Regions from separate parts of the Cupriavidus sp. HY129 genome, predicted to be linked through region 2. Evidence: predicted binding sites of a transcription regulator. Region 2 holds the regulator's gene; each other region holds the start of a gene.
The links. The regulator FNR, encoded in region 2, switches genes on or off when oxygen is low (the NO sensors DNR and NnrR bind a similar motif). The targets are predictions, from matches to a motif close to TTGATNNNNATCAA.

Region 1 (10,417 bases), 1.5 Mb from region 2:
GATTTCGTAGAGCTTGCGCGTGTAGGTCTTCTGGCGCGACAGATAGAAGTTACGCGCCACCTGCATCGTGATCGTCGACGCGCCTTGCGAGAGGTCGTCGGAGAGATTGGCGATGCCGGCGCGCATCGCGCCCACATAGTCCACGCCGTCATGCAGGTAGAAGCGGTCGTCTTCGATGGCGACCACGGCCTCGGGCAAGTTGTGCGGGAAATCCGCGATCTTCACGTAGCCGGGCGAATCGCGAAATGCCGTCAGCGCGTCGAGGGACGGCAATTGCCGATTCGCCATCACGATGACGAAGGCCAGCAGCAGGGCGCCACCGATGGTGGCGAGCAGAACGAATTTGACGAGGGCGGACCAGAGACGTTGCATGGCGCGTATTGTGCCATTGGCGGCTATCGCGTCTGGGAAATCTCTGATGCTCTCCTGTCTCCGGTCCGTGCGAAGCGTGCTTCAACGGCCTACGCCGCCGGCATATCCACCCCGAGATCCCCCGCCAACGCTGCCAGATGGCTCCAGATCTTCGGATTGATCTCCAGATGCGTTGCCGCAGCGGCGCGATGCATGGCCTCGTACTCGCCCGGATACTGCACCTGGTCGAAACCCGGTGCAGGCGGCGTGTCGTGCAGGTAGCGCACGAAGGCCTCTACCTCGTCCCGTTCCCAGTTGATGCCGAGATCGAGTTCGGGATTCAGCAGCACCGCGAACAGGTTGTTCGTGGCCACGCCACCGCGCGGGTTGTCCGGCTGGATCGTGCCGCCGCCGGACAACACCCCGGCCAGCAGTTCCGCCACCACGCCGAGGCCGTAGCCCTTGTGCGCGCCAAACGGCAGCAGCGATCCCGGTTGATCGTCGAACATGACCCCCGCATCGGTAGTCGGGTTGCCTTCGGCGTCGATGATGCTGTTCTCCGGCGCGGGCTCGCCTTTCTCCGCCAGCACGCGTGCCTTGTTGATGGCGATGGCGCTGGTGGCGATATCGACGACCAGCGGCGGTCGCCCGTTCGGCATCGGCCCGGCAAAGCAAAGCGGATTGGTGGTGAGCCGTGGCACGCGGCCGCCGAAGGGCGCGACCACGGGCGGCCGGTTGATCACGTTGGTGAAGCTCAACAGCACGAAGCCCGCGCTGGCCACCATCTCGCCATAGTGGCCCATACGGCCAAGGTGGTGCGATTTGCGCAGTGTCACGATGCAATGACCGTGCTGGCGCACACGTTCGATGGCACGCGCCATCACGGTCTTGCCGACGTGCTGGCCAAAGCCGCCGTTACCGTCGAACACCATCAGCATGTCGCGGTCGAGCACGCACGCGGCGCGGCCGGTGGGGTTCACGTTGCCGCTCTCGATGGCTCGGCGGTAGTTCGGCAGGATCGACAGGCCGTGGCTGACGTAGCCGCTGCGGTCGGCTTCCACCAGGTGCTCGGCCACGTCATCGGCGATATCGGCGGGCACACCCTGCGCCGCCAGGATACTGCGCGCGAACTGCCGCGCGCTGTCTAGGGTAATTTTCATCATCGTTGGGGGCGAAGGTTTGGGGGCGCTTATGTCAGCGGCGAGATTGCATGTTTTCCGGTCAGATCCAGCCAAGCCAGCGCCAGTACGTCGACGCGAACAGCAGCATTAGCAGATACCCAATGATCGTGGTCGGGATGCCGATGCGTGCGAACTGTCGCCCGTTGAAGGTATCGGTCCCCAGGCAGACCATGTTCTGCGGCGCGTTGATGGGAAGGATGAAGCCGAAGCTGACCGTGAAGCCGAGCAGCATCGTCATGCCGACCTTGTTCATGTCACCGGGTATGGTTTGCAGTACCGAGATCAGGATCGGCAGCATCGCGGAGGTCAGCGCCGTGGCGCTGGCAAAGCCGAGGTGGATCAGGATCAGGAATGCCGCCAGCACGGCAAAGACCAGCAGCGTGCCGTGATTGGCCAGGCCGGAATGCGTGACGACGAACTTGCCGAGCCATTGACCGGCCTGCGTTGTCAACAGCGCGGTGCCCAGACTGATACCGACGCCGAACACGATCAGCGTGCCCCAGGGCGTACGTTGCTGCATCGTCTTCCAGTCCATCACGCCGATGCGCGGCAACATCAGGATTACCAGGCCGACGAACGTGATCGACGCCGTATCGAACTTGTGCAGCTTGCCCTCGGTGGCCCAGAACAGCAGCAGGCCGATGGCGACGGCAGCCAGGCGCTTCTGTGGGCCGGTCATCGGACCCAGCGCGGCCAGCTCACGCTGCACGGCTTCCTTGCCGCCCGCAATCGCGTCGGTTTCAGGCGGTAGCAGCCAGCGCACGAGGAAGTACAGCACGATCGACATCGCGATGGCCCAGGGGGCGCCGGCAATCAGCCATTGCAGCCAGGTCACGCGTTCGCCGAGCAGCTTGTCCATGAAGCCCGCGGTCAGCAGGTTCTGTGCGGCGGCGGTCTGGATACCGACGTTCCAGACGCTGGTGGCCTGGGCGACCATGATCATGATGCCGGCTGCGATGTTCGACTTCTTGTCGACGCCGAATGCGGCGATCACGCCCATCATGATCGGCACGGTACATGCGCTGCGCGCGGTGGCGCTCGGCACCACCAGGCTGAGCAGGATCGTGACGGCGATCGTGCCGATCAGGATGCGCCGGGTACTGGTGCCGATGGCCGACAAGGTGACCAGCGCGATGCGCCGGTCCAGTCCGGTCACGGTCATGGCCGCCGAGATGAACAGCGCGGCGGCGACGAGGGCCAGCGCGGTGTTCGAGAAGCCCGCCAGGGCCATGCCGAGTGCGCGCGACGTGCCGTATAGCGTGTTGGGGTCATTGACCATCGGCGAGAAGCCGATCAGGCCTGCCATCAGCGACGTGATCATGATGGCGCTGGTCTCGTAGGTCACCGCTTCGGTAATCCACACCACGACCGCGAATGCCAGGATGGCCAGCATGCGCTGACCGGCCACAGGCAGGTCGGCCGGCATCGGAATCAGGAGCACCGCGATCAGCACGATCACGGCGGCATATAGACCCCAGTGGATGTTGAGCTTGGGCGCGGCCGGGATGGCCGTCGCGGCGGTGGGGGCGCCGGGGGCGGCAGGAGGTACTTGTGATTCAGGCATCGTGGAATCCCCATGTTGGATCAGCCTGTCGGTCGCGTCGTATCGCAGGATCGCCGCGGCCGACATGGGCTCATTATGTGAAGCCAAGGCCGATGTGCCAAGGTGCCGATGACGGCGCAATTGCTGGATATCAACTCACTGCGATGTCAGGCTTCGATGCCGGCAATGGGGCCTTGTGCGGATCGAGTGAGTGTGATTGCGCGTGGATGGGCGTATGAGCGGCACGGAAGCATGAAGCCGTACGTGGCACCTGTCCTTCGATGCGGCGATCTGAAATAATTGAAGTCGATGTTGAACGTTTTTGGAAGGCGTGCATGACGGCACGCGGATGTGAAATGACCAACAATATGAATCACGACGCACGTCCCTCCTTGGGGCTGGAAACGATCCCCAATGCGCGTGACCTTGGCGGACTGGCCGGTTTGTCCGGCCGTCGCGTCAGGTCGGGCAAGCTCTATCGCAGCGCGAATCCCGCGCTGGCCTCGGCCGCCGATCTCGATCGCCTGCATTCGCTCGATCTGGATATCGTCGTCGATTTCCGGTCTCCGGGCGAGAAGTCGCCTGCCGAGGCCGCTTTCGGCGAGCGCTTTCACTGGCTCGCGGTGCCGGTGCTGGAGGGTAGCATGGCGATGGATGTGCTGGTGCCGCGCCTGCGTGCAAGCACGCCCACGCAGATGCGCGACTTCATGCTCGATGTGTACCGCGATTTTCCGGTGCGCTACCGCGAGGCGTTCGGCGCGTTCCTGCGCCATGCCGAGGCCGGCCGCACGCTGTTCTATCACTGCACCGCAGGCAAGGACCGCACAGGCTTTGCGTCGTTGCTGTTGCTATCGGCGCTTGGCGTGTCGCAGGACGAGATCGTCGCCAATTACCTCGAATCCAATCACTGGAATCGTCGCCTCAACGAAGATGTGCTGGCGCGCGTGGCCCCGATCGGGGTCGACGCGGACGTCATCACGCCGTTGCTCGAAGTGCGGCCCGAGTACCTGGAAGCATCGATGGATGCGATTGCGCAGGCCTACGGCAGTGTGGAGCAATTTCTTGCCGATGACCTGGGCATCGATGTGGGGCAACTACGCGGGCACTACCTCGAAGATTAGCCGCCGTTTAGCAGGATCTTCGCGGTCGAGAGAGCGATCATGCCTTCCTCGTCCGTCTGCAGCGCCAGCACCGGCACGCGGCTTGTGTCGCTGCTGATGCGTTGGCAGTTGTCGCCATTGGCCGCGGCATCCAGCGAGATGCCGAAGAGATCGGTGAGGTGCGCGCAGACGCGTGCGCGCACGTCCGGCGAGTTGGCGCCGATACCAGCCGTGAAGACCAGTCCATCCAGGCCACCCAGCGTGACGGCGAGCTTGCCGATTTCCTGTGCGGCGCGATAGGCGTAGAAGTCCACGGCCAGCTTCGCGCGCGGCGTATCGCTGGCCAGCAGCGCGCGCATGTCGCTGCTGACGCCGGAGATACCCTTCAGGCCCGATTGCCCATAGAGCATCGTCTGGATTGCGTCGGGCGTCATCCCTTGCGCCGCCAGCCACAGCACCGCACCGGGGTCGATCGTGCCGCAGCGCGTGCCCATCGGCATGCCGTCCAGCGCCGTGAGGCCCATGGTCGATTCCACGCTCTTGCCGCCGCGCATCGCGCACAGGCTCGCGCCGTTACCGAAGTGGGCAACGATCACGCGGCCCTCGGCCAGGTCGGGCGCCACCTGCTTGAGCCGGCGCGCGATATACGCGTAGGACAGCCCATGAAAGCCGAAACGCCGGATGCCCTGCTCGTAGTACTCGTAGGGTAGCGCCATCAACTGGGCCATCGGATCGTGCCCGGCGTGGAACGCGGTGTCGAAGCACGCTACCTGCAACAGGCCGGGCGCGGCGGCCCGCACCGCGCGGATCGCCGTCAGGTTGTGCGGCTGGTGCAGCGGCGCAAGTGGTACCAGCGCATCGAGCCTGGCGATCACGTTGTCGTCGATGCGCACGGCGTCGGCAAAGTCCATCCCGCCATGCACCACGCGATGGCCGATCGCTACCGGCGGCGTGTCGCGCAGGCCTTCCTGCAGCCTGGCCTGGATCAGGCGGAACGCCGCATCGTGATCGGGCACCTGCTCCACGGGAAAGCGCTCGTCGGCGACGACGGTTCCATCGGCCAGGCGCCCCTCGATATGCGGCGCCACGCCGATCCCTTCGATCTGGCCGTGCGCAAGCTGCGCGGGCAGGACTTCGACGTCCTCGTGGGCAGCCTCCGGCACGGAGAAGATGGAAATCTTGACGCTCGATGAGCCGGCGTTGACGACGAGGATGACAGGGTGAGCAGTGGCCACGCGGCGAATCTCCTTAAGTGGCTTCAGACCTTGACGGCTGCCTCGGTGGCAACACGGCGTGCATGGGCGATGAGCACGGCGATCGCGCAACTACCAATGCGCGCGCGCACGCTGTCGGCGCGGCTGGTCAGGATGATCGGCACGCGCGCGCCAAGTACGATGCCAGCCGCTTCCGCACCGGCCAGGAACGTGAGCTGCTTGGCGAGCATGTTGCCGGCTTCGAGATCCGGCACGAGCAGGATATCGGGGTCGCCGGCCACTTCGGAGTGGATGCCCTTGGTTTCGGCCGCGGCCTTGCTGATGGCGTTGTCGAACGCCAGCGGGCCATCGAGCAGGCCGCCTTCGATCTGCCCGCGCAGGCTCATCATGCACAGCGCGGCGGCGTCGATCGTCGACGGGATCTTGTCCGTCACCGTTTCCACGGCCGAGAGAATCGCCACCTTGGGGCGCTCGACGCCGAGAATGCGCACGAGGTCGATCGCGTTGCGCACGATGTCGGCCTTCTCATTCAGCGTGGGGAAGATGTTGACCGCGGCGTCCGTGATGAACAGCGGCTTGTGATAGGTCGGCACGTCCATTGCGAAGACATGCGAAAGGCGCCGTTCCGTGCGCAAACCGCTGGTGCTGCGCGTCACGGCGTGCAGCAACTCATCGGTATGAAGGCTGCCCTTCATTAGCAGTTCGGCGCGGCCCGAGCGCACGGCTTCCACGGCGGCTTCGGCCGAAGCATGGCTGTGAGCTGTATCGATGATCGGCGTATCGCCGAGGGGCAGGCCGTGCTCTTCCGCCACTTGCCGGATGCGCCACTCCGGGCCAACCAGCAGTGGAGTAATCAGGCCAAGCCTTGCCGCTTCCAGTGCGCCATCGAGCGATGACTGGTCGCACGGATGCGCTACGGCGGTGGGGATGGGGGGCAGCCCCTCGCAACGCGCGAGCAGCTGGGCGTACTTGTCGGTGGACGATGTAATCGGCATAGGCAGCGTTCCCTGGAACCAAACGGTTTTGGAGGGCAGGCATCCTGGGGGCCACGGATGCTGCATTGCGCAAACGTCTTGCGGCAAAGTATATGCCAATGTTCCAACCGCCACGATGACACGCATATGTCATGGGTGGCCGATATGTTCGGAGTGGCGCTTCGGCCAATTGCCATGGCGCCGCGACACTGGTAGATTTTCGCTGTTGCATCGCAGCAAGCACACCGGCGCTGATCTATCGATCATCCGGACGACACGTCTTGCCGCGACACCCTGACTCCGCCTATCCAGACTGGGAGAAACGGAATGACCGCACGTCAACCGACCGCTGTCACATCGACAGCGGAGGCACCCTCACCGGCCGCGACCGCGCTCGCCGGGTTTCTTCCACCAGTTCCGCCTACCGCCATTGCGCATGCCGCATGGGAGTACGGCATCGATGCCTGGCAACGCTCGATCCTGTTCCTCGACATCCTTCGGCAGCGCGGCAATGAAACCGCGGAGCACGAGCGCGGTGGCATGCCGCCAGTGCTGGTGTTCGACTACGAGGTACTGATCGACGGCCGCGATTTGCCGACGCCGGTCAACTACGCGCTGGTTCGCATCGTGCCACCTGAAGGACAACCGACGGACCCGGCCAAGCGGCCGTTCGTGGTGATGGACCCCCGCGCGGGGCATGGTCCTGGCATCGGCGGGTTCAAGTCCGACAGCGAAATTGGCAATGCGCTGCGTGGTGGGCATCCGTGTTACTTCATCACGTTCTTTCGCGATCCTTGCCCGGGGCAGACGATCGAGGACGTCGCGCGTACCGAAGGCCTGTTTCTGCAGGCGGTCGCCGAGCGTCACCCCGATGCACCCGGGAAGCCATTCGTCGTCGGCAACTGTCAGGCAGGCTGGGCCCTGCTGATGCTGGCGGCTGCAGCGCCGGAAGTCACCGGCCCGATCCTGCTGGCTGGCGCGCCCGTGGCGTACTGGTCTGGGGTGCGTGGCAAGAATCCGATGCGGTACTCGGGTGGCCTGCTTGGTGGCACCTGGCTGGCATCGCTGGCGGCGGATCTGGGCAATGGCCGCTTCGACGGCGCCTGGCTCGTACAGAACTTCGAGAAGCTCGATCCCGCGAACACGTTCTGGTCGAAGCTCTACAACGTTTATGCCAAGGCCGACACCGAGGGTCCGCGTTTCCTGGAGTTCGAGCGCTGGTGGGGCGGCCACTTCCTGATGAACCGGGAAGAGATCGACTGGATCGTGCAGAACCTGTTCGTCGGCAACCACCTCACAGCGGGCGAAGTGCGCAGCAACGACGGCAAGACGGTCATCGACCTGCGGAACGTGCGCTCGCCGGTGATTGTGTTCGCCTCCTGGGGTGACAACATCACGCCGCCGCAGCAGGCGCTGAACTGGATTCCCGATCTCTACGCGAACGTTGACGAGATCGTCGCCAACGACCAGACCATCGTCTATTGCCTGCATCCTTCGATCGGCCACCTCGGCATCTTCGTGTCGGGTAGCGTGGCCAACAAGGAACACTCGGAACTCTTCTGCGCGCTGGACCTGATCGACGTGCTGCCGCCGGGCCTGTACGAAGCGAAGATCGAGGACATCGCGCCGGGCACGTCGCACAAGGATCTGATCGAAGGCCGCTACATGGTGCGCTTCGAACGACGCACGATCGACGACATCCTGTCGCTCGACGACGGCCGGGACGACGAACTGCCGTTCCAGGTGGTGCGCCGCGTGGCCGAGGTCAACCAGCATCTCTACGATACGTTTGCCTCGCCGTTCCTGCGCGCGATGTCGAACGAGTCGATGGCGGAGGTGATTCGGGCGGTGCATCCGACGCGGCTTGAACGATCGCTGGAAGGCGACACCAATCCGTGGATGCAATGGGTGAGCGCGATGGCGCCGGCCGTGCGCGAAGCGCGCCAGCCCGTATCTCCCGACAATCCGTTCCTGGCCATGCAGACCGCGATCTCCGATCAGATCGTGCGCTCGCTCGACCTGTACCGCGATATGCGCGATGCCTGGCAGGAACAGGCGTTCTGGTCGATCTACGCCACGCCGTGGCTGCCGGCCCTATTCGGCATGAAGGTGGATACCGAGCGCGCCGAGTCGCCCGCCGTTACCGCGCTGCGTACGGAGGTGGCGGAACTCCGCCGTCGCGAGGCGCTGTCCCGGATCGACGAGGGCACGCTGGTCGATGGGTTCCTGCGCATCCTGGCCTACGTGACCGGGGGCAAGTCCGCCATCGAGGAACGTCCATTCAACCTGCTACGCAAGCTGGCGGTGGAAAACCCGCCCGACGAGCGTTTCACACTGGCCGAATTCAAGGACGCGGTACGGCGTCAGAGCTATGTCGTCAGTCTTGACCCCGACGGCGCGCTGCGCACGCTGCCGCAACTCGTGCCGGACATGAAGGAGCGTCGCCGGGTGATGGTGCTGGCACATCGCGTGCTGACCGTTGGTGGCCCGCTCGAGGGTGAGTGGATGGAGCGTTACCGCAAGGTCGCCGACGTGATGGGTACCGATCACGGCAAGGCCACGCGCGAGGCGGGCGCCGACGCCCAGACCTGACTCCCGATAACCATTTCGCCCCGCCACCGCGTGCCGGAGGCGGGGCGGTCGTCGCGCATCGCTCATCACGTAGCTTCGCCGGAGAATCCGATGGTGCAAGTACCGAATCCACCCCTTGCAGGGGCGCGCGTGCTCGTCGTGGGCGTGGCGAACGAGGACTCGATTGCCTGGGGCTGCGCCCGGGCGTTCCGGGAAATGGGCGCCGAGATCGCGCTGACCTATCTCAACGACAAGGCACTGCCGTACGTGGAACCACTGGCGCGCCAGGTGGAGGCGCCGATCCTGATGCCGCTCGATGTCGAGGACGATGCGCAGATGGACGCGCTGTTCGCGCGCATCGCGGCGGAGTGGGGGCAACTGGATTCCCTGATCCATTCCGTGGCTTTCGCGCCGAAGGCCGACCTGCAGGGCGGACTGCTCAATTCATCGGCCACCGGGTTCGCGCGGGCGATGGATGTCTCCTGCCATTCCTTCATACGCATGGCGCGCCGCGCGGTGCCGCTGATGCCGCACGGCGGCACGATGTTCGCGATGAGCTATGACGGCGCCAACCGCGTGGTGCCGAACTATGACCTGATGGGGCCGGTAAAGGCTGCGCTGGAGGCCAGTTGCCGCTATCTGGCCTATGAACTCGGTCCGCGCTGCATCCGCGTGCACGCGATCTCGCCCGGGCCGCTGAAGACGCGCGCGGCGTCGGGGCTCAAGGACTTCGACGCTCTGCTGGCCGAGGCGGCGGGGCGCGCGCCGTTGGGCGAACTGGTCGACATCATGGATGTGGGCTTCGCCACCGCCTACCTGGCTACGCCGTACGCGCGACGGCTGTCTGGCAACACCGTGTACGTCGATGGCGGCGTGCACGTGATGGCCTGACAGGATGGGGCAACGTCGTGTGCGATCAGCGCATGAGGCACACGACGTGACGCGGAGCGCGGCCTACAATACACACAATGCCAACGCACCGAGGGAGAGGCCGCCATGCAGGTACTGATCCGCGGGCTGCATCGAGATGTGACGGCGGATATGCTGCGCGAAAAGCTCAAGATCTACGCCCGCGTCATCTCGATCGACATCATGCGCGAGGGTGACGCCGATCATCCATGGGCATGGGTGGATCTGGACGTCGACGCCTTCACGGCCTGGCGGCTGCTGCGGCAGCTCGACAAACAGTACTTCGCCGGCAGCATCATGCGCTGGTATATCCCGGCGCACCAGAACTAGTGGATGCCGCGTGAATGCCGCGCCGATACCGCACTGACACCAGTGCGGTATCGGCGCGGTGTCGGCTGGCGGTACCATACGCTATCTTTCACTTCCCACACCGTTAGCACATGCTCGAACTCCAGGGAGCGATCTGGTTTCGCGCCGGCACGCATGATTGGGGCGGCAAGGACCGCATCGCGCTGCTGGCTGCCATTGGCGAACATGGTTCGATCACGGCCGCGGCGCGCGCCGTCGGCATCAG
Region 2 (10,417 bases):
GGCAACACGATGAGCGCGCCCCTTAACGCCCCCGATCACTCGGACGATCACGCCTCGAACGATCCGTCTGCAAGCCAGTCGGCGAGCGATCGTAACGGCAACACTTGGCGTCCCGCGCCGCCCCCCAAGGGGGCCGAGACCACCGAGGAAGCGCTGTACGAGGTCCGCCGCAAGATCTATCCGCGCTCGACTTCTGGCGCGTTTTCGAGCTGGCGCGTGTGGCTGGTCATCCTGACGCAGTTGATTTACTACGGAACGCCCTGGCTGCAGTGGAATGATCGCCAGGCCGTGCTGTTCGATCTCGGCGCGCGCAAGTTCTACATCTTCGGTCTCGTGCTGTGGCCGCAGGATGTGATCTATCTCGCTGTGCTGCTGGTCATTTCTGCGCTATCGCTATTTCTGTTCACCGCCATCGCGGGACGCCTGTTCTGCGGCTATGCCTGTCCTCAGACGGTCTACACAGAGATATTCATGTGGATCGAGCGACATGTCGAAGGGGATCGCATCGCGCGGATCCGACTCGACGGCGATCCCTGGAGCCTGCGCAAGCTGCGAATCAAGGCGACCAAGCATGTGCTCTGGGTGCTGATCGCACTGTGGACGGGCTTCACGTTTATCGGGTATTTCGCACCGATTCGGGAACTTGGTAGCGAGGTCCTGCATTTCACGCTAGGACCCTGGCAGAGCTTCTGGATGCTGTTCTACGCATTTGCGACCTGGGGCAACGCCGGATTCATGCGCGAGCAGGTGTGCAAGTACATGTGCCCCTATGCGCGTTTCCAGAGCGTGATGGTCGACCGCGATACCTATGTCGTGACCTATGACGTGGGTCGTGGGGAGCCGCGTGGTAGCCGTTCCCGCAAGACCGATCGCCATGCGGCTGGTATTGGCGATTGCGTGAATTGCAGTATCTGCGTGCAGGTGTGTCCGACCGGTATCGATATTCGTGATGGCCTCCAGTACGAGTGCATCGGTTGTGGCGCCTGTATCGACGCGTGCAATCTCGTCATGGACAAGATGGAGTACCCGCGCGGCCTGATCCGATACACGTCGGAAAACGCCATGCGCAAGTCCCTGACGACATCCGACGCGCGCAAACGGCTGCTGCGACCACGCACGATCATCTATACGCTGATCTGGCTGGTTCTGGCGGCGGGCTTCGTCGCATCGCTGGCAATGCGGTCGCCGATCAAGGTCGACATCATTCGGGATCGCGGCGCGCTGGGCCGGGAAGTGGAGGGCCGCTGGATCGAGAACGTCTATCGGCTCCAGGTGATCAACACCACGGAAGCGCCGATGCGGATTCGCGTGCAGGCTGAGGGCGACGATCTGACTGGACTGACGGTCGAGTATGACAAGTCCGCCGAGGCCATGCAGCCAACGTCCAACCGGTTGTTGCCGATTCGCATTCGCGTGCCGATCGACGATGCCAAGGAGGGCACGCACAAGATCAACGTAACCGTGACGGCGGAGGGCGAGGACGGCCGAGACGCGCATATCAGGCAATCCACGAGTTTCATTGTTCCCCGCAATCTGTGATGCTGAGGGTGAAATGGCAGCAAACAAGGAGAGCGCAATGACATCCCAACAGTCCAAGCCCTGGTACAGGGAACCGTGGCCGTGGCTTTTGATGAGCGGTCCGTTGCTTGCAATTATTGGCTGCGGCGTGACCATCTGGCTTGCCAACACGCATCCGGATTTGCCGATTTCCGGCGTGGAGCGTCATGGCCTGGTCGTGGAGAAAACGGGGGCGGAGCATGTAGCGTCGCCGGCTGCGAGGCGCCCATGAGACTCCGCTGGCTGATGTGGGTACTTTGGCCGGCGTTTCTGATGGGCGGAGCGGCCACCGCCACCGTGTTTTCGGTCGTTGATCCGGGCGATCTCACGTTCTTCGGGCACCAGGTGGAAGCGTCTCGTGAGGCGGTCTACACGATTGGCTTCCTGGTGGCGTGGTTGTTTTGCGCATTGTCCAGTGGGCTGACGCTCTACACCATGCCAACCAAGCTCGAGGAGACCGACGAACTCGAGTAATGGCTCGAGTGCTGGCAGAAAGCAAAACGGCCGCACCGGGAGATCTGCTCCCGATACGGCCGTTTTCCTGGCCACGATGCCCGTTAGCAGTTTCGGCTATAGACCTGCCTGATGCCTTCCATGTCCACGAGTTTCACGTGTCGTTGGCGAATCTGAATCAGGCCGGCTTCGGCGAATCGAGAAAAGAGCCGACTCACGGTTTCGAGCTTGAGGCCAAGATAGCTGCCGATTTCTTCGCGGCTCATCCGCAGCACGAACTCGCTCGACGAGTAACCGCGCATCGACAGGCGCTCGGACATGTTGACGAGAAATGCTGCCAGGCGCTCTTCGGCACGCATCGAGCCAAGAGTGATCAGCATGATCTGGTCCTGCGAGATTTCCTTGCTCATCAGCCTCAGGAACTGCTGCTGGAGAGAAGGCAACGTGCCGGACAGCGATTGCAGGTCATCGAATCGCACGACGCAGACCTCTGTGTCCTCGAGCGCGGTGGCGTCGGACGCATGCTGCATCTCGCTGAGGCCGTCGAGCCCGACGACCTCACCGGGCAAATGGAAGCCGGTGATTTGCGTGCGTCCGTCCTCCATGGTCACGTGGGTCTTCAATGTGCCAAAGCGGATCGCATAGACTGCGGTAAGTGGTTCGCCCATGCGATAGAGCGTTTCGCCCTTGTGAACACGAACGCGTTCCTGTACGAGCGTGTCCATCTTTGCGAGGTCCTGTTGCGACATGCCCACGGGAAGGCAAAGCTGGCCCATGGCGCAAGTGGAGCAACGCGGAGACATCTCGGTGACGGGAATGGAGGTAAGCAATTGATGGTGCTCGCATGAATGCGCTTGCGATGGAGGCGCGATGCAGGCATTTTACAGCGTGATGTGACGCAGAAGCGAGGAACAGTTGCCATTTGGTGTGCTTTTCAGTGTCTTTACACTTGCGTTGCTTGGTGGCGTGCATTGCGCCGCCATGTGCGGAGGAATTGCCATTGCCGTCGAGCAACGGCAATCCGGGGGGGCTGTTGCGGTCGTTAGCCTCGTGCATCGCTCGCGATTTCACTGGTGGCTGGAACTGCTGGTCATGCACGCCGGGCGTCTCACGACCTATGTGCTGCTTGGGGCGCTGATGGGAGCGGTGGGTGCGACAGTCTGGAAGCAGGACTACCTTCCAGTGCAGCGCTGGCTCTATGGCGCGGGCAGCCTGTTACTGGTTCTGACCGGGGTGTGGTTGTTGCGGGGCCGCGTCATGCGTGCAGCATGGCTCGAACGGCTGGCGGCGCGGGCTGCCTCGTATGTCGTCCGGGGCGTCGCGTCGCTGGGCATGCAGATGCCGCTTCGCTTGCGTCGGCACGCGCCCATCATGCGGCGCTATGGGATGGGGTTGGCCTGGGGGCTGGTGCCCTGTGGTATGGTGTATGGCGCACTTGCGCTGGCCTTGTTGGCTGGAAATGCGCCATCTGGAGCACTTGTCATGGCGGCCTTTGGCATTGGGACGCTGCCCAACCTGCTGGTGATCTCGGGTTTGTCGGGCTACCTGCGGCAACTGTCGCGCCGCCCCGGCGTTCGAGTGGGCGCCGCGCTTGTTGTGATCGGTTTTGGGGCGCTGGGTGTCGCACGCGCCGTCTGGCTGCCCGATACGCTGGCCAATCACGGCTTCTGCGTCGTGTTCTAGACTTTTTTGCTGGTTGCAGGGCGGGGCTGGAATGCCATACAATCGCGAAAACCACGGTATCGCGCTCCGATGCGCTCGTGGCGTCGCCGGGGCTGCATTCCCGATCTGGGATGTGTGCCCAGGGGGTCTGGGCAGGTCTGGCTTGCCGGGATCGTCCCCACAGTTCATCCGGTTCACAAGATCTGGTTCCAAAGTCCGATGGGGCTGTGTGGAGAGGTGGCGCTGGTGCCAGGCGAAGTTGCCTGGGCCGATATCGATTGTTTCTTGCCGCCTTGGCGATCTGATTGTCCAGGTGAATGTCCACCCCAAAAGGGAGAGGGTGCGACGCAAGAGGTCCGTTGACTGGCGTAGTCTGTCAGCCCCGGACGATCTCCTGCCGGAACGACCCGGCAATTCGATGCAAAGAAAATGAGGTGCACGGCTCCGCTGCGAAAAGCTGCGAGTTGGCTGCGCGATGAGATGGCGGTGGCTCAGGCCTCGCTGTATCTGCAATCTCCAGTGCTTCAGGATTCGTCCAGAAGCAGGTGCAAAGACAGGCTGCACACAATCACATGAATACCCAAGAGGCGAAGATCGTCCTCGAGACCGCGCTGATCTGTGCGCAGGAGCCATTGCGCGTTGGTGATCTGCGACGGTTGTTCGCCGACGACGTCGGTGCCGACACCATCCGGGTTCTGCTCGAAGAGCTGCGCAACGACTGGCAGCAGCGCGGGGTGGAGCTCGTGGCCCTGGCCAGCGGCTGGCGGTTCCAGAGCCGCCCCGAGATGCGCGAGTTTCTTGATCGGCTCAACCCGGAGAAGCCGCCGAAGTACTCGCGTGCCGTGATGGAAACGCTAGCGATCATCGCGTATCGCCAGCCGGTGACGCGCGGTGACATCGAAGAGATCCGGGGCGTAACGGTCAGCACGGAGGTGGTCAAGAAGCTTGAGGACCGGGACTGGATCGAAGTCATCGGTCACCGGGACGTGCCTGGTCGCCCCGCGTTGTATGCAACGACCAAGGCATTCCTGGATGATCTTGGTCTGCGCTCGCTGGATGAGTTGCCGCCGCTCGAGGATGCCCAGGCCCAGGCTCAGGCGGCTCTGCTGGATCAGCAGGCCATCGATTTCGAAGCGGTCGCGACGGCGAATCCGCCTGCTGGTGACGAGGAGGCCTTTTCGGAGGCCACCGTAGAAGTGGCTGAGACGGGTGAGCCGGCAGTTGAGCAGTTGTCGGTCGAGCCGCAATCCGAAGATCTGTCCGGTGGCGCGAGCGATGCCGCCGGCAATGAAAACGAACAGAACGACAGCGTCGCGCAGTTGCCCGAGGGTGATGGGCAAGGCGATGACGCGCCGGTGGCTCTGGCCAACGGATTCCATGTGGACACAGAGTCTTCCTCGCAGGAAGACGCCGCAGTTCCGGCCCCCGACGGTGATATGCCGCTGGCGACCGAGGACGACGACGAGCGCGTGTCCAACTGAACAACATGCAACATCGATAGTGAATACTTTGTCTGATTCCGCTGAGCAAGACGTCCGCCAGCCGGACGTGCCGGGCGACACCGGCGCTGCCCCCGAGGGTAACGGCGCCGAAGGCGCGCCCCGCCGCAAGGGGCTGCGCCGCGGCCTGCGCAATCTAGTGGCTTCCCGTCGCCAGTCGGCGCAGGACCGCGATGGCCGGGAAACGGGGCGCGACGATGCCGAGCCCTCGTCGTCTGGCGAAGGCGGCGATGCTTCGCCGGCCGCTGCCCCCGCGCGTGGCCGCGGGCGTCGCAAGCCGGCGCCGGCCGCCGATACGCAAGCAGTTGCCGGTGCCGAGGAGGCAGGTGGCGACGCGCAGCCGCGATCGGATCAGTCCGCGCAAGGGGCTCGCAAGCGCCGTCAGCAGCCGCAACGCAAGGCTGCGCTGGTAGATGGCGACAACAAGCCAGCCTCGCAACAGCCGGGTCGCCGTAACAAGGGCGGTCAGCGCAAGGGTCAACAGCCTGGTGGCAAGCCGGGTGCTGACAGGGGCGACCAGCGTGTCGAGCAGCGCCAGGGCGACAAGCCCGGTCGGCAAGCCGGCAAGGGCGGCGCGAAGCCTGCTGCCGGTGGCGAGGATCTGTTCCGCTTCGTGATTTCCGAGCAGTTCGATCAGGAAGACACGATCGTGCCGCGCACCAAGGCCAAGCCGGTGCGCGAACTGTCCGCTGACGACGACGCGCCCAAGCTGCACAAAGTCCTGGCGGAGGGTGGACTTGGCTCGCGCCGCGAGATGGAAGAGCTGATCCTGCAGGGGCGTGTGTCGGTCAATGGTCTGCCTGCCCACATCGGCCAGCGTATTCTGCCGACCGACCAGGTCCGCGTGAACGGCAAGCTGATTCACCGCAAGGTGACGACCAAGCCTCCACGCGTGCTGCTCTATCACAAGCCTTCCGGTGAGATCGTCAGCCAGTCGGATCCGGAAGGCCGTCCGACCGTTTTCGATAGCCTGCCGCGCATCAAGAACGGCAAGTGGGTCGCGGTCGGCCGCCTCGACTTCAATACCGAAGGGCTGTTGATTTTCACCACGTCGGGCGATATTGCGAACCGTTTCATGCACCCGCGCTATGGCGTGGAGCGCGAATACGCAGTGCGCACGCTGGGCGAACTGGCCGAAGCCGATCGTCAGCGACTGCTGCATGGCATTCAGCTCGATGATGGCGAGGCAAACTTCCTGCGGATCGCCGATGGCGGTGGCGAGGGTGTGAACCAGTGGTATCACGTGGCGCTGACCGAAGGCCGTAACCGCGAAGTGCGTCGCATGTTCGAGGCCGTTGGTCTGACCGTGTCGCGCCTGATCCGCACGCGTTATGGTCAGTTCCTGCTGCCGCGCGGCTTGAAGCGCGGTCGCTGGCAAGAGTTGGATCCGACGGATGTGCGCGGCCTGATGGCCAACATTGGACTGAAGGCGCCGTCCAAGGAAGCCCAGAGCGGCGGCAAGGGTGTGACGAAGGTTGGCGGCCGCAAGCAGCGCGAAGAAGCAGCGCTGGCGGGCATGCCGATGCACACCGGCATGGATGGTCTGCCGCGCTACGAGAAGAGCGGTGGCCGGGGTGGTAATGCCGGGGGTGCGGGCCGTGGGCAGCCTGACCCGATGCAGACCTCGATGGGATACATTCCGTCCGGCCCTGCGCCGCTGACATCGCACACGACCAAGTTTGGCGGCGGGATGGGCGGTGGCCTGCGAGGCCCCGGCGCCGGTGGTGGTCGCGGCGGGCGGGGTGGCAAGGCCGGAAACGCTGGCAATGCGGGCAACGCAGGTGGCAATCGCCAGCGTCGCGGCGGCGGCGAGGTCAATGGAAATGTGATGCCAAAGGCCGCCAAGGGTGCGGGAGGCGGTAGTCGCCGTCCGCGCGGCCGAGGTCAGCGTTGATTGACGGATCGGGCGGTGCCGGCAATGGTCGGCAATCGCCCTGATCCGGAGCGGAACCTCGGAGGCTTTTGCCTTTTGGACATAATCCGCGTATAATCAAAGTCTATTCAAAAGTATCATCCTCGGCGAGGATGGGCGAATGATGGGCATTGCGCCCATTTTTTTTTGGTTCGCCCGTTTGTACTTGCGGCTGGTTTTCGTCACATGGCGGGCCGGCAGGATGATTGGGCAGGCAGGACGGTTTGCAGGTCGCGTCGAGCATCAATTCCGAGCGTATTGCGTTGTCCGGTGTCTGCCACAGTATTGAAGGCCACTACTCGGGATTACAGTGCATCTGGCAGATTTGATCGAAACCACCCTTATCGGCATGGGCTACGAGTTGGTTGAGCTTGAGCGTGCCCCGGCCGGACTTCTGCGTGTCTACATCGATCAGCCTGAAACTGGCATCGTCATTGAGGATTGCGAGAAAGTCAGTCGCCAGCTCACTCACGTGCTCACTGTGGAGAACGTTGATTACGAGCGCCTCGAAGTGTCGTCGCCAGGCCTGGACCGGCCGCTGAAGAAGTTGGCCGATTACGTTCGCTTTGCCGGTGCTGAGGTCAGGGTTACGCTGCGCCTGCCGGTCAATGGCCAGAAGAATTTCGTGGGCATCCTGTGTGAACCCGCAGGAGACGCTGGGGCCGAGAAGATCGGCCTGGAGTTCGAAGGCAAGGACGGTCCGGCACTGCTGGAATTCGCCATATCCGATGTCGATCGCGCACGTTTGGTGCCGGTGATCGACTTCAAGGGAAATCAAAGAAAAGGGAACAAGCAATGAGCCGCGAAGTTCTGTTGCTCGTCGATGCGCTAGCTCGCGAAAAGAACGTCGACAAGGATGTGGTTTTCGGTGCACTGGAGGCGGCTCTCGCCTCTGCCACCAAGAAACGTTTCGAGGAGGACGTGGATATTCGCGTCCATATCGACCGCGAATCCGGTGAGCACGAGACGTTCCGCCGCTGGCTCGTCGTTCCTGATGAACAAGGTCTGCAGGAGCCGGACAAGCAGATCCTGCTGTTCGAGGCACGTGAGCAGAATGCCGATATCCAGCTCGACGACTACATCGAAGAGCAGATCGAGTCGGTCGAGTTCGGCCGTATCGGCGCGCAGGCGGCCAAGCAGGTCATCCTGCAGCGTATTCGTGACGCCGAGCGCGAGCAGATCCTGAATGATTATCTGGATCGTGGCGAAAAGATCATGACCGGCACGGTCAAACGCGCCGACAAGAAGGGCCTGATCGTCGAGTCGGGCCGCGTGGAAGCGCTGCTGGCACGTGACCAGATCATTCCGAAGGAAAACCTGCGCACCGGCGACCGTGTGCGCGCGTATATCCTCAATGTGGACCGCGCCGCGCGTGGCCCGCAGATCGAGCTGTCGCGTACCGCGCCTGAGTTCCTGATCAAGCTCTTCGAGAACGAAGTGCCTGAAATGGAACAGGGCTTGCTGGAGATCAAGGCTGCCGCACGCGATCCGGGCGTGCGCGCGAAGATCGCCGTGGTGGCGCATGACAAGCGAATCGATCCGATCGGTACCTGCGTGGGCGTGCGTGGCACGCGCGTGACGGCCGTGCGTAACGAGATCGGCGGCGAGGCCGTGGACATCGTACTGTGGTCGGAAGATCCGGCGCAGTTCGTCATCGGTGCGCTGGCGCCGGCACAGGTGCAGTCGATCGTGGTCGACGAAGAGAAGCACAGCATGGACGTGGTGGTCGACGAGGAAAACCTCGCCGTCTCCATCGGCCGCAGTGGTCAGAACGTACGCCTGGCGTCGGAGCTGACCGGCTGGCAGATCAACATCATGACGCAGGAAGAATCGGCGCAGAAGCAGGCCGAAGAAAGCGAAGTGGTGCGCAAGCTGTTCATGGCCAAGCTGGACGTGGACGAGGAAGTGGCGGACATTCTGATCGAGGAAGGATTCTCCTCGCTGGAAGAAGTGGCCTACGTGCCCATCAGTGAAATGATGGAAATCGAGGCATTCGACGAGGACACCGTCAACGAGCTGCGCAATCGCGCCCGCGATGCGCTGCTGACGATGGAACTGGCCCGGGAAGAAAAGGTGGAAGAGGTGTCGCAGGATCTGCGCTCGCTCGACGGCCTGACGCCCGAGCTGATCGGCAAACTGGCCGAAGGCAACATCCACACACGCGACGACCTGGCCGAGCTGGCCGTGGACGAACTGGTCGAACTGGCCGGCGTGGGCGAGGAAGAAGCCAAGGCGCTGATCATGAAAGCACGGGAACATTGGTTTAACTGAGGGACACGTCCGGGGTGAAGCCTGGACGCGCTTTCCGCACACGAATTGTCCCGACGTAGAAACCGAGCATTGAAAGGGTTTGAATGGCAAGCACAACAGTTGCCCAACTGGCCGCAGAACTGAGCCGCAGCCCTGCTGCACTGCTGGAACAATTGCAGGCAGCTGGGGTGGGCAAAGCAACGCCAGACGACGTCATCACCGAATCGGACAAGACCAGGCTGCTGGATTACCTGAAGCGGTCGCATGGTCAGTCCGACGACAGCGCGCGCAAGAAGATCACGCTGACCAAGCGTGAGACTTCCGAGATCCGCCAATCCGACTCCACCGGCAAGACACGCACGGTGCAGGTGGAGGTGCGCAAGAAGCGCGTCCTGATCAAGCGTGACGACGTGGAATCTCACGGCGACGGCGCCGACGCCCAGGAATCGGCCGAGGCCGTTGCCGAGGAAGTGCGTCGCGATGAGGAACAGCGCCGCGAGCAGGCCGAGGCCCTGGCACGTCAGGAAGCCGAGGCTCAGGCAGCCCGCGAGGCCGCCGAGCGCGAGGAAGCCGAACGCCGCGCCAAGCAGGAAGCCCTGGAGGCCGAACAGCGCCGCCAGGCCGAGCTGCTGGCCCAGAAGGCTGCTGAAGAAGCTGCCGCCGCACAGGCCGCAGCCGACGCCGCCGAGGAAACCGCGCGCAAGAAGGCAGAAGACGACAAGGCACGTCTGGCCACGGAACGCGCGCAAGCGCAGAAGAACGCCGACGACGCCAAGGCTGCCGTCGACAAGGCGCGCGCCGAGCAGGACAGCGCGAAGGCTGCAGCCGACAAGGCGCGTGCCGAGCAGGATGCTGCCGCCCGTCGCCGCCGCGAAGCCGCCGAAGCGGAAGCCCGCGCGATTCAGCAGATGCTGAATGCGCCGGCACGTGTGCTGAAGGCGCCGTCGGAGCGCAAGGCCGAGGAAAAGAAGGCCGAGCAGACCGGCACGCTGCACAAGCCGGTGAAGCCGGCTGGCGCCACGACCGAAGCGAAGAAGGACGACAAGAAGCCCGCACCGGCGGCCACGACGACCACGGCTGCCGC
Region 3 (10,417 bases), 200 kb from region 2:
TGTGGATTCCGATCGAACATGCGGTGGATATCCGTCCGCCATCGGCTTGGGCCCCGGCGGGCGCGAGCCAGGCCGATATCGACGGCAATATCGACCAGCAGGCATGGATGGTGGTGCTGCTCGGCAGCCTCTATGACGCCGTGGCGCGTGCCGCGTACGACTGGATTCGGGATTTCGTGCGCGAACGCGCACCTGGCAGTCTTGGCAAGCCGCTGGCAACCCTGCCGCGTGTGCAGGAGACCATCGGCGAGATTGCCGCGCTGCTGCGCGCCAACGAAGTGCTGCTGGACGATGCGGCGGGGCGTACCGACGCCGGCACGCCGCCGTCGGCCGAAGATAGCGGGCTGCTCAAGTTCACGGTGACCGGGAATGCCATCCGCGCAGTGGAGCTGGCGCTGCAACTCTCCGGTAATCAGGGCTTGAGTCGCAATAACCCGCTGGAGCGGCATTATCGCGATGTGCTCTGCAGCCGCATCCACACGCCCCAGAACGATTCGATCCTGACTGCCGCCGGCCGCACGGCGCTGGCCGACTGATCCTCGCAACGGAACGTCGCCGTCGTGCTATGTTTGCGGCAAACGTTATCGGCCGCGACACCTTGCCCAGGCACGACGGCCGAATGATCCAGGAGACATGGCATGTCCACATCGCCAACCCCTGCGCAGGCGCTCAAGCCCCTGCGCGATTTCATTACCGCTTTCACGGCGCTGCTCGACCAGCATCCCGACGAAGCCCGCATTCTCGACGAGGGCGGCAGCCTGCTGGCCAAACTCGTGGCCAGAGACGACTGGTTGCCCGATGCCTACGCGCAGCCGCATCCCGAGTACTACCAGCAGATGCTGCTGCACTGCGACTCCGCCGAGCGCTTTTCGATTGTCAGCTTCGTGTGGGGGCCGGGCCAGCGCACGCCCATCCACGATCACACCGTATGGGGGCTGATCGGCATGTTGCGCGGGTCCGAATACGCGCAGCCGTTCGAGATCGATGCCGATGGCACGCCGCAGCCACAAGGCGAGGCAACGCGGCTGAACCCCGGTGACGTGGAGGCGGTGTCGCCGACGGTTGGCGACATCCATCGCGTGCACAATGCGTACGATGACCGCGTATCGATCAGCATCCATGTGTACGGGGCCAATATCGGCGCGGTACGCCGGCATGTCTTTCCGGAGACCGGCGGCAGCAAGGCATTCATCTCCGGCTATTCCAATTCCACCTTGCCCAATCCATGGGATCGTTCGAAGGACCCCATCGCGTCATGACTGAAGTTCAATCGTTTCCGACGACAACTAGCCTGGCCGTGCGCCAGGCATTGCTGGACCGCACCGAGATCGCCTTGATCGACGTGCGGGAGGAAGACCCCTATGCGCAGCAGCATCCGTTGTGGGCGGCCAACTTTCCGCTGTCGAAGCTCGAACTCGAAGCCTGGGCGCGCATCCCGCGCCGCGACACGCGCATCGTCGTGTACGGCGAGCACGATGGCGAGGATCTGGCCCCGGGCGCGGCGGCCAGACTGCGGGAACTTGGCTACACCGACGTCTCGTTGCTGGATGGTGGTCTGACCGCATGGATCGCTGCAGGCGGTGAGGTCTTTCGTGACGTGAACGTGCCGAGCAAGTCGTTCGGTGAACTGGTGGAGGCGAAACGTCACACGCCGTCGCTGGCCGCACCCGAGGTGCAGGCGCTGATTGACGGCAAAGCCGACGTGGTGATCGTCGACGCGCGCCGCTTCGACGAATATCAGACCATGAGCATTCCCACGGCCACGAGCCTGCCCGGTGCCGAACTGGTGCTGCGGATTCGCGAGTTGGCCCCTAACCCGGCGACGCAAGTGATCGTCAATTGCGCGGGCCGCACGCGCAGCATCATCGGCACACAATCGCTGGTCAACGCCGGAATTCCGAACCCGGTGGCGGCGCTGCGCAATGGCACGATCGGCTGGAAGCTGGCCGGCCAGGAACTGGACCACGGCGCGAGCCGTGTGGCGCCGTTGCAGGTGGATGCCGCCAACCACGGCAAGGCGCGCGAAGGCGCCCGTGCCATTGCGGCGCGGGCTGGGGTCCGTCGTATCGGATTTGGCGAATTGGCGTCCCTGCATGTGCCGGGCCGCACGGTCTACCAGTTCGACGTCCGCACGCCCGAGGAATACGCGGCCGACCATTTGCCGGGATTCCGCAGCGCGCCCGGTGGACAACTGGTGCAGGAGACCGACCATCAGGCGCCAGTACGTGGCGCGCGCATCGTGCTGGCCGATGACGATGGCGTACGCGCGAACATGAGCGGGTCGTGGCTGGCGCAGATGGGGTGGGAAGTCTATGTTGTCGATCCCGTTGGCGAACATGAGCGCAGCGAACGTGGATTGGCGGCCGCGAACGTTCCGCCATCGCCCGAGGTGGCGACCGTTTCGCCTGCCACGCTGGCTGCATGGCTGAAGGAAGGCGACGTCGCCGTGATCGACGTGACCGCCAGCGTCAACTACGTCAAGCGCCATATCCCCGGCGCATGGTTTGCCATCCGTGCCCAGTTGGCTCAGGCGATCAAGGCGATTCGGCCAGCGAAGCGCTATGTGCTCACCTGTGGATCGAGCCTGCTGGCGAGGTTCGCAGCGGTTGATCTGCGGGCGCTGACGTCGGCCGAGGTCTTCGTGCTCGAAGGCGGCACGGCGGCCTGGGTGGAGGCCGGTTTGCCGGTAGAGCAGGGGGAAACTCGTCTCGCCGTACCGCGCACGGATCGGTATCGCCGGCCCTATGAAGGCACCGACAATGCCGCGGCTGCCATGCAGGCGTATCTCGACTGGGAGTTTGGCCTGATCGCCCAACTCGACCGGGACCGCACGCACTTCTTCGAGGTGGTCTGACACGGGTAACGCCGCAGGCACCTGCCGAGCGGAGGGACGGCCCTGGTTTCCTATACTTGCGGGAACCAGGGCCGCTTTCTTTATGAGACGTACGTTGCGAGGCGCGGCTTTCTCGCTTCGGATTGCGGCCCTGGATCGAACCATGTGCCAGGAGGGCGACCGCCGTGCCGAAGATCCGAGAATCACTGATCCACGATCTGCATCCCACCCAACTGACAGTGGGCATGATCGAAGTGCAGGACAAGAAGACGCACCTGGCCTCGCTGAAGCCCAAGGATCAGCAGGCGTTCATGGAGGCGCATCCGATTCCGGCCGTCGAAGGCCCCGGAGGCAAGCTCTACATCACCGATCACCATCACCTTGGCCGGGCTGCGCTGGAGGCGGGCCTTACGTCCGGCTTCTTTATGGTGGAGGCCGATCTCTCCACCAGCGCGCCAGGCGATTTCTGGGGGGAGATGGACAAGAACCAGTGGGTGCATCCGCTGGACGAGAACGGGGTGCGCCACTGCTACACCCTGATCCCGTCCCATCTGGAAAAACTGATCGACGATCCGTACCGGTCGCTGGCCGGCTACGTGCGCGATGCCGGTGGGTATCAGAAGACGCCTACGGCATTCGCCGAGTTCGTCTGGGCCGATTTCTTTCGTCGCCACATCGCCGTCGAGGACCTGAAGGCCGACTTCCAGGCCGCCGTCAGATGCGCGAAGGCGCTGGCCGCCAGCAAATGGGCGTCGGGCCTGCCGGGGTTCCAGTCGAAGTAACCTGCGACTTGCGCTTGCCGCTGCTGTTTGGTATTTGTCGGGCGTCCAGGCGTTGCATTCCGTTTCGGGATGACGCGGACATCGACAACAAGGAAGAAAAAGCATGTCAGGCCCGCACGTAGAAGCTTCCGAGCGCGAAGCGCTCTACCGCATCATGGCGTTGCGGCGCGATTGCCGTCATTTCACGCCCGGGCCGTTGCTTGGCGATGAGCAGTTGGAACGGCTGCTGGATGCGGCGCACCAGGCGCCCTCAGTGGGCCTGATGCAGCCGTGGCGCTTCATGCGCCTGAGCACGCCAGCCTGGCGCGAACACCTGATTCCATTCGTAGAGGCCGAGCGACAGGCCACGGCACAGGCCCTGGGGGAACGGGCCGCGGAATTCCTACGGATCAAGGTGGAGGGTATTCGCGATTGCGCTGAACTGCTGGCCGTGGTGCTGGCGCCGGATGACGGTACCGTCTTCGGACGGCGCAGCATGCCGCGTGAGATGGCGTGGGCGTCCGCCGCGTGCGCCGTGCAGAATCTCTGGCTGGCGGCTCGCGCCGAAAACCTGGGGCTAGGCTGGGTCTCGATGTTCGACCCCGAAGCGCTGGCACGCGAACTTCAGCTTCCCGAAGGCGCCACGCCGTTCGGGCTGCTGTGCCTGGGGCCCGTGCCGGCATTCTATGAAAAGCCGATGCTCGAGCAGATTGGCTGGCGGCAGCGCCGCCCGCTGCAGGAGATGTTGTGGGCGTCCCCGGACCTGCCGCCTGCCTCTGGTTCTGGTTCTGGTGGCGGGGAGCAGGTCGGAGGCGACTGACAGCGGGAGGCGACCGCTTGCGGCATGGCGTGGCTACCGCAAAGGCTCCCGACCGTGAGAACGTCGCGGACATCGATGTTGCTGACGCTCCGTCTGGCCGGGTTGCCTTTTTCCCCGATACCTTCAACCCACCGAGCGCGGCCGGGGCACGACCATTGAGTCGCAGGGCAGGCAGTCGAGCAGTTTTGCGGCAGTGCTGCCCAGCAACGCGCCAGTCAGGGCATCGCGACCCTGCGCGCCCATCACCACCAGGTCGACATCGTGCTGGCGGACGTGCTGGGTCAGGTGCAATTCCAACCCACCACGCACGATCAGCGGTGTGACGCGCGTTCCAGCGGGCAAGGCGGTGGCGGCGATAAACGCGTCGTACTGCGCGCGCTCCTGCGCTTGCGCGGAGGCAGGCTGCGGTTGCGTGTCGGTCAGCCCCGCGAAAGGCGGCAGGTAGGCATGAAAAACCGTCAGTTCGCATCCCGGAAAAAGCTGCGCCGCCGTCAGCAGCGCATTGCGCGAGGCTTCGGAGAAGTCGGTGGCCACAACAATCCGGCGGTAGGGCGCGTGCGGGCGATTCCGCACTATCAGCAACGGCTGCGCGAGCGTGCGCGCCAGGCGCTCGACGCTAGAGCCGAGCAGGAACCGGCCAAGCAGCTCATACCGCGCAACGCCGGTGACCACCAGGCCGACGCCGGAAACGGTTGCCATGTTGCGGATCGTCTCCGAGATATCCCGGGACTTCATGATTCGCACCTCGGCACGTACGGGGAGTCCGGCCAGGTCACGATCGATCTGTCGGCGGGCGATATGCAGGGCATCGCCGTCACCGCCGGTATCGGCAGCCCAGGCCAGTGCCTGGTCCGGGTGCGCGGCGGGGTCGAGCACATGGGCCACGATCAGTTCGGCCTTCCATGCCTGGGCCAGTCCCGCTGCACGGTCCAGGGCGCGATCGCAGCGTGGGCTCAGGTCGGTGGCCAGCATCAGGCTTGCGGGCGGGGAGGTGGCGGGGAGAGTCGTCATGGGCATCTCGCTAATCGTTCAATGGCAGGTTCAATCGGCAGCCAGACGCTTACCAGCCGGTTTGCGTCGGATCAGGATCTTTTCGAGTTCGGCGACGCAGAACACCAGCAGGCCGGCGCCGATCACCTTGCACCACTCCAGCGCGGACAGGTCGGTGGAATCAAACACTGCCTGCATCAGTGGCAGGTGCGTGTAGGCTAGCTGCAGCGGCACGCAGGCGGCAATGGCCAGCAGCACATACGGGTTGCCGAACAGCCCCTCGCGGTTGAGCACGGTCTTCAGGATATGCCGACTGTTGAGCAAGTAGAACATCTCGGCGGCCACCACTGCGTTGACAGCCATCGTGCGCGCGGTTTCCAGGCTGGTGCCGTCGGATAGTTCCCACAGGAACAGACTGAGCGCCCCCGCCATCATCAGGATGGATACCATCGTTACGCGCCAGACAAAGAAGCCCGACAGCAGCGTTTCTCCAACCGGGCGCGGTGGCTTCGCCATGATGCCGGCCTCGGCGGGCTCGAAGGCGAGCGCCAGTCCCAGCGTGCTGGACGTGACCATGTTGATCCAGAGTACCTGGGCAGGGGTGACGGGCAATGGCAGGTCGAACAGGATCGCGGCGATCACGATCAGCGCCTCGCCGCCGTTCGTCGGCAACATGAAGAGGATGAACTTCTTCAGGTTGTCGTAGACCGCGCGACCCTCGCGCACCGCGTGGGCGATCGACGCGAAGTTGTCGTCGGCGAGCACCACGTCGGAAGCCTCCTTGGCCGCCTCGGTGCCCTTGAGCCCCATCGCGACGCCAACGTCGGCCCGCTTGAGCGCGGGCGCGTCGTTGACGCCGTCTCCGGTCATCGACACGACCTGGCCACCGTCCTGAAGCGCGCTGACCAGGCGCAGCTTGTGCTCTGGGCTGGCGCGCGCGAATACGTCCACTTCCATCGCCACCCGGCGCAGTGCGGCATCGTCCATCAATGCCACCTCGCTGCCGGTCAAGGCGGGCTTGCCGACGCCGATCGCCAGTTGCGCGCCGATCGCGCGTGCCGTTTCGACGTGGTCGCCGGTAATCATCTTGACCCGGATGCCAGCGTGGTGGCACTCGTTGACGGCACGGATGGCTTCCTCGCGCGGGGGATCGATGATGCCGACCAGCGCCAGCATCGTGTAGCCGGTTTCCATATCGGAGAACGCGAGCTTGTCGCCCACGGGCGCCGCGCGCTTGCAGGCCAGGGCGAGCAGGCGAAGGCCCTGCGCTGCGGTGTCGGTCGCCATGCGGCGCCAGTAGTCCACGTCCAGCCGGTGCTCCCCATCGAGATTCCACTGCCGCGCGCACATGTCGAGGATGCGCTCGGGCGCACCCTTTACCAGGATCCACGGCGCATGATTGGCATCGTGGTGGTAGGTGGCCATGAAGCGGTGCTCGGATTCGAAGGGGATGGAATCGAGCCGATGCCAGCCGGATTCCGGATTCTGCTGCTCCACGCCCGCCTTGGCGCCAGCCACCAGCAATGCACCTTCGGTCGGGTCGCCCTCGACATGCCACATGCCGTCGTCATTGCGCATGTTGGCGTCGTTGCAGAGTACGCCGGCGCGCAAGGCCATGACCAACGGCGCGCAACTCATGGGATCGACGACGTGCCCGTCGATGCTGAAGTCTCCCACCGGCGAATAACCGACGCCCCCGACATCGAATACATGGCCCGCGCAGACCATGCGCTGCACGGTCATCTCGTTGCGCGTCAGTGTGCCGGTCTTGTCGGAGCAGATCACTGTCACCGATCCCAGCGTCTCCACCGCCGGCAGGCGCCGCACGATGGCATGGCGCCGGGCCATGCGCTGCACGCCGAGCGCAAGCGTGACGGTCATGATCGCCGGTAGCCCTTCGGGGATGGCGGAGGCTGCCAGCGCCACGGCCATCATGAACATGTCTGCTGCGGAGTGGCCACGCCAGAGGATGCCAGCCACGAACACCACGGTGGAGAGCAACAGGATGGCTACCGCCAGACCGCGTCCGAAACGATCGATCTGCCGTACCAACGGTGTCGACAGGCTTTCGATGCTGCTGAGCATCTCATTGATCCTGCCCAGTTCCGTGGTGCTACCCGTTGCGACCACGATGCCGGTCGCCTGGCCGTAGACCACCAGCGTGCCGGAGTACGCCATGTCGAAGCGATCGCCCAGCGGCGCGTCTTCCGCTACGGGCGCGACATTCTTTTCCACGGGCAGCGATTCGCCGGTGAGCGCGGCCTCCTCGACCCGCAGTTCTTTGACCGAGGTCAGGCGCAGATCGGCGGGCACCCGGTCCCCCGAAGCCAGCGCGACCACATCGCCCGGCACGAGATCCGCAGCGGCGATCTCGTGCCGCTGGCCGTCGCGAATCACGAACGCAAGCGGGGCGAGCATGGCGCGGATGGCATCAATGGCGGCTTCGGCTTTGCCTTCCTGGATGAACCCGATGACGGCATTGATCACGACTGCCACGAGCAGCACGGCCGCATCGACCCAGTGTCCGAGAATCGCCGAGACGATCGACGAGCCGAGAATGATGTAGAGGAGGATGTTGTGGAACTGCAGCAGCAGCCGCATCAGCGGGCCGCGGCGCTTGGGTGGCGCGAGACGGTTGGGACCGTACTCGTCCAGTCGACGGGAGGCTTCGGCTGCGCTCAGACCGGCTGCGCTGGTCTGCAGGGCCTGCCCGACCTGTGTGTCGGTGAGCGTGTGCCAGATGGGTGGCGATTGGTTTTCGGTGTCGTGGCTGGCAGGAGGACCAGTCATGTGGAGTTGGGGCCTTTTTCTGCAACCGGGCGGGCCGGTTTCGCGTTTCGATCGGAGGCGCGCATCGCCTGGTCAAGCCGCAGGCATCTTCTGGGGAGCCTGCGACACGGCGACGGCCTGACGGAGAAAGGGCGTATCAGATACTAGCTTGCTTCGATCACGCCCCGATGACAACACCTTGGAAGGCACTGCACATCTCTATTTCAACATCGCTTGGCGCTTGAGGGGGATGATCTCCATCAAAGTGATTAAGACACTCCTTGGCAAGTTGGGGCAGAGCAGTGCCACCGTTCAGCGGGGCATTCGGAGCTGTCAATCCGCCAGGGGCGCGCGACACCTGCAGGCTTGGCGCGAGTCGGTGAGCCTCATCCGGGATGATCAAGCGGCAGCGTCGCAAGGTATGTACTTGCCGAAACGACAAGAATCACCAGCCATGATCGGCTGGTCGAGAGGGCGGGTAGGGCGTCGACGTTGTCGATAGGCGTTCGATGGGCCCAGTGTCGTGATCCGTGAAGGACGGCGAATACCGTCGGTCATCGACAGACAACAAAAAACCCGGAAAGCTCGTCAGCGATCCGGGTTCACGGCAACGTTAGGCGTTGCAAGCCACAAATTTTGGTGGGTGGTACAGGGATTGAACCTGTGACCCCTGCCGTGTGAAGGCAGTGCTCTACCGCTGAGCTAACCACCCATGCTGCTTCGTCATCGTTGCTGCTGATGTCGTGCAGTGGAGAAACGAGATTATGCCGATGGGCCGGTATCTTGTAAAGCCCTTTTTCGAATTTTCTTCGAAATCCCTCGGGAGGCGCCGGGCCCTACTGAGTGGCGGCTTCGGCAGGGGAGGCATCCTGCCAGACCGTCTTGCCGCCACTTGCCTTGTCGAGTTCCTTGAGCACACCCATGTGCGCCGAGATTTCTTCCTCGGAGGCCAATAGCACGGGCAGCGTCATGGCGGACAGGTCGGCGGTGCTACGCGTCTCGCCATCCGTGGCGGCGCCGTCGAGCATGTCGATGACCAGTGAGTTCTGGCCGCGCGTCATCGCCAGGTAGACCTCGGCGAGCAGTTCGGCATCGAGCAGTGCGCCGTGCAGCGTGCGATGGGAGTTGCTGACGCCCAGTCGGTCGCACAGCGCATCCAGCGAGTTGCGCTTGCCCGGGAACATCTGGCGGGCTTCACGCAGCGTATCGATCACGCCGCTGGCGTGCTGGCGGAACGGCGGCAGGTCCAGGCGCTGGAATTCCATATCCAGGAAGCCAAGGTCGAAGGGCGCGTTGTGGATGATCAGTTCGGCGTCCTGCACGAAGTCACGGACCTCGTTGACGATCTCGGCGAACTTGGGTTTGTCGGCCAGGAAATCGAGTGTGATCCCGTGCACCGCGATGGCATCCTCGTGGATGTCGCGCTCTGGATTGACGTAGAAGTGGAGGTGGCGGCCTGTCAGGCGGCGATTCACCAGTTCCACACAGCCGATTTCGATCAGGCGGTCGCCTGTTGCGTGATTGAGGCCGGTGGTTTCGGTATCGAGGACGATTTGTCGCATGGGCAGGATTGTAAACGACGGCTCAGGTATTGATCGATGCCACCCCCCGATTGGCCAGCGCATCCGCGCGCTCGTTGCCGGGGTGCCCGTTGTGACCACGCACCCAGTGCCACGTGATCTGATGAGGTTTCTGGGCTTCATCCAGTACCTGCCAGAGGTCGGCGTTCTTGACCGGCTTCTTGTCCGCTGTCTTCCAGCCGCGCGCCTTCCAGCCGTGAATCCACTCGCTGATGCCTTTCTGCACGTACTGCGAGTCCGTATAGATATTGACGATGCATGGGCGCTTGAGCGCGCGCAGCGCCTCGATGACCGCCATCAGCTCCATGCGGTTGTTGGTGGTGGGGCTTTCGCCGCCGAACAGTTCTTTCTCGTGGCCGCCGGCGACGAGCACGGCGCCCCAGCCGCCGGGGCCGGGATTGCCCTTGCAGGCTCCGTCGGAGTAAATCGTGACTTCTTGCATGGATATAAGGTGATGGTCCTAGCTGTCCTGGCCGGGGGTCTTGCCGTGCGTGCCCGTGGGCGTGGCAACCGGAGCCGCTACTGGCTTCAACGCCGACTTGGGTGTTTTCCAGGCCGGGCCCACCAGGCGGATATTCTTGACGCGCTTGACCGCCGAGATCATATAGACCGCGCCGAAGATCGGCCACCAGCGGTCGCCGGCCTTCTCCATGAATGCCGCGCG

Region 1: K6G35_RS02760 (DASS family sodium-coupled anion symporter) is a predicted target of FNR. The motif match lies at 3,217-3,230, and genes of this name have one in related genera.
Region 3: K6G35_RS10125 (cation-transporting P-type ATPase) is a predicted target of FNR. The motif match lies at 8,424-8,437, and genes of this name have one in related genera.

The regions. Positions count from the first base shown of each region.
Region 1 covers NZ_CP083254.1:580,563-590,979, forward strand. Annotated here, with positions in the region: gene K6G35_RS02750 (transglycosylase domain-containing protein) at 1-372, opposite strand, end outside; gene K6G35_RS02755 (Ldh family oxidoreductase) at 462-1,511, opposite strand; gene K6G35_RS02760 (DASS family sodium-coupled anion symporter) at 1,573-3,096, opposite strand; gene K6G35_RS02765 (tyrosine-protein phosphatase) at 3,432-4,196, shown strand; gene K6G35_RS02770 (acetate/propionate family kinase) at 4,193-5,410, opposite strand; gene K6G35_RS02775 (phosphate acetyltransferase) at 5,434-6,384, opposite strand; gene K6G35_RS02780 (DUF3141 domain-containing protein) at 6,691-8,955, shown strand; gene fabI (enoyl-ACP reductase FabI) at 9,046-9,825, shown strand; gene K6G35_RS02790 (RNA recognition motif domain-containing protein) at 9,931-10,173, shown strand; gene K6G35_RS02795 (TOBE domain-containing protein) at 10,284-10,417, shown strand, end outside.
Region 2 covers NZ_CP083254.1:2,044,957-2,055,373, reverse strand. Annotated here, with positions in the region: gene ccoG (cytochrome c oxidase accessory protein CcoG) at 10-1,539, shown strand; gene K6G35_RS09290 (hypothetical protein) at 1,553-1,789, shown strand; gene K6G35_RS09285 (hypothetical protein) at 1,786-2,031, shown strand; gene fnr (fumarate/nitrate reduction transcriptional regulator Fnr) at 2,115-2,840, opposite strand; gene K6G35_RS09275 (sulfite exporter TauE/SafE family protein) at 2,926-3,693, shown strand; gene scpB (SMC-Scp complex subunit ScpB) at 4,245-5,153, shown strand; gene rluB (23S rRNA pseudouridine(2605) synthase RluB) at 5,182-7,065, shown strand; gene rimP (ribosome maturation factor RimP) at 7,394-7,882, shown strand; gene nusA (transcription termination factor NusA) at 7,879-9,354, shown strand; gene infB (translation initiation factor IF-2) at 9,438-10,417, shown strand, end outside.
Region 3 covers NZ_CP083254.1:2,245,673-2,256,089, reverse strand. Annotated here, with positions in the region: gene K6G35_RS10155 (acyl-CoA dehydrogenase family protein) at 1-536, shown strand, start outside; gene K6G35_RS10150 (cysteine dioxygenase family protein) at 639-1,259, shown strand; gene K6G35_RS10145 (rhodanese-related sulfurtransferase) at 1,256-2,854, shown strand; gene K6G35_RS10140 (ParB-like protein) at 3,019-3,615, shown strand; gene bluB (5,6-dimethylbenzimidazole synthase) at 3,719-4,414, shown strand; gene K6G35_RS10130 (universal stress protein) at 4,538-5,425, opposite strand; gene K6G35_RS10125 (cation-transporting P-type ATPase) at 5,456-8,194, opposite strand; tRNA gene K6G35_RS10120 (tRNA-Val) at 8,811-8,885, opposite strand; gene dnaQ (DNA polymerase III subunit epsilon) at 9,010-9,735, opposite strand; gene rnhA (ribonuclease HI) at 9,758-10,195, opposite strand; gene K6G35_RS10105 (class I SAM-dependent methyltransferase) at 10,214-10,417, opposite strand, start outside.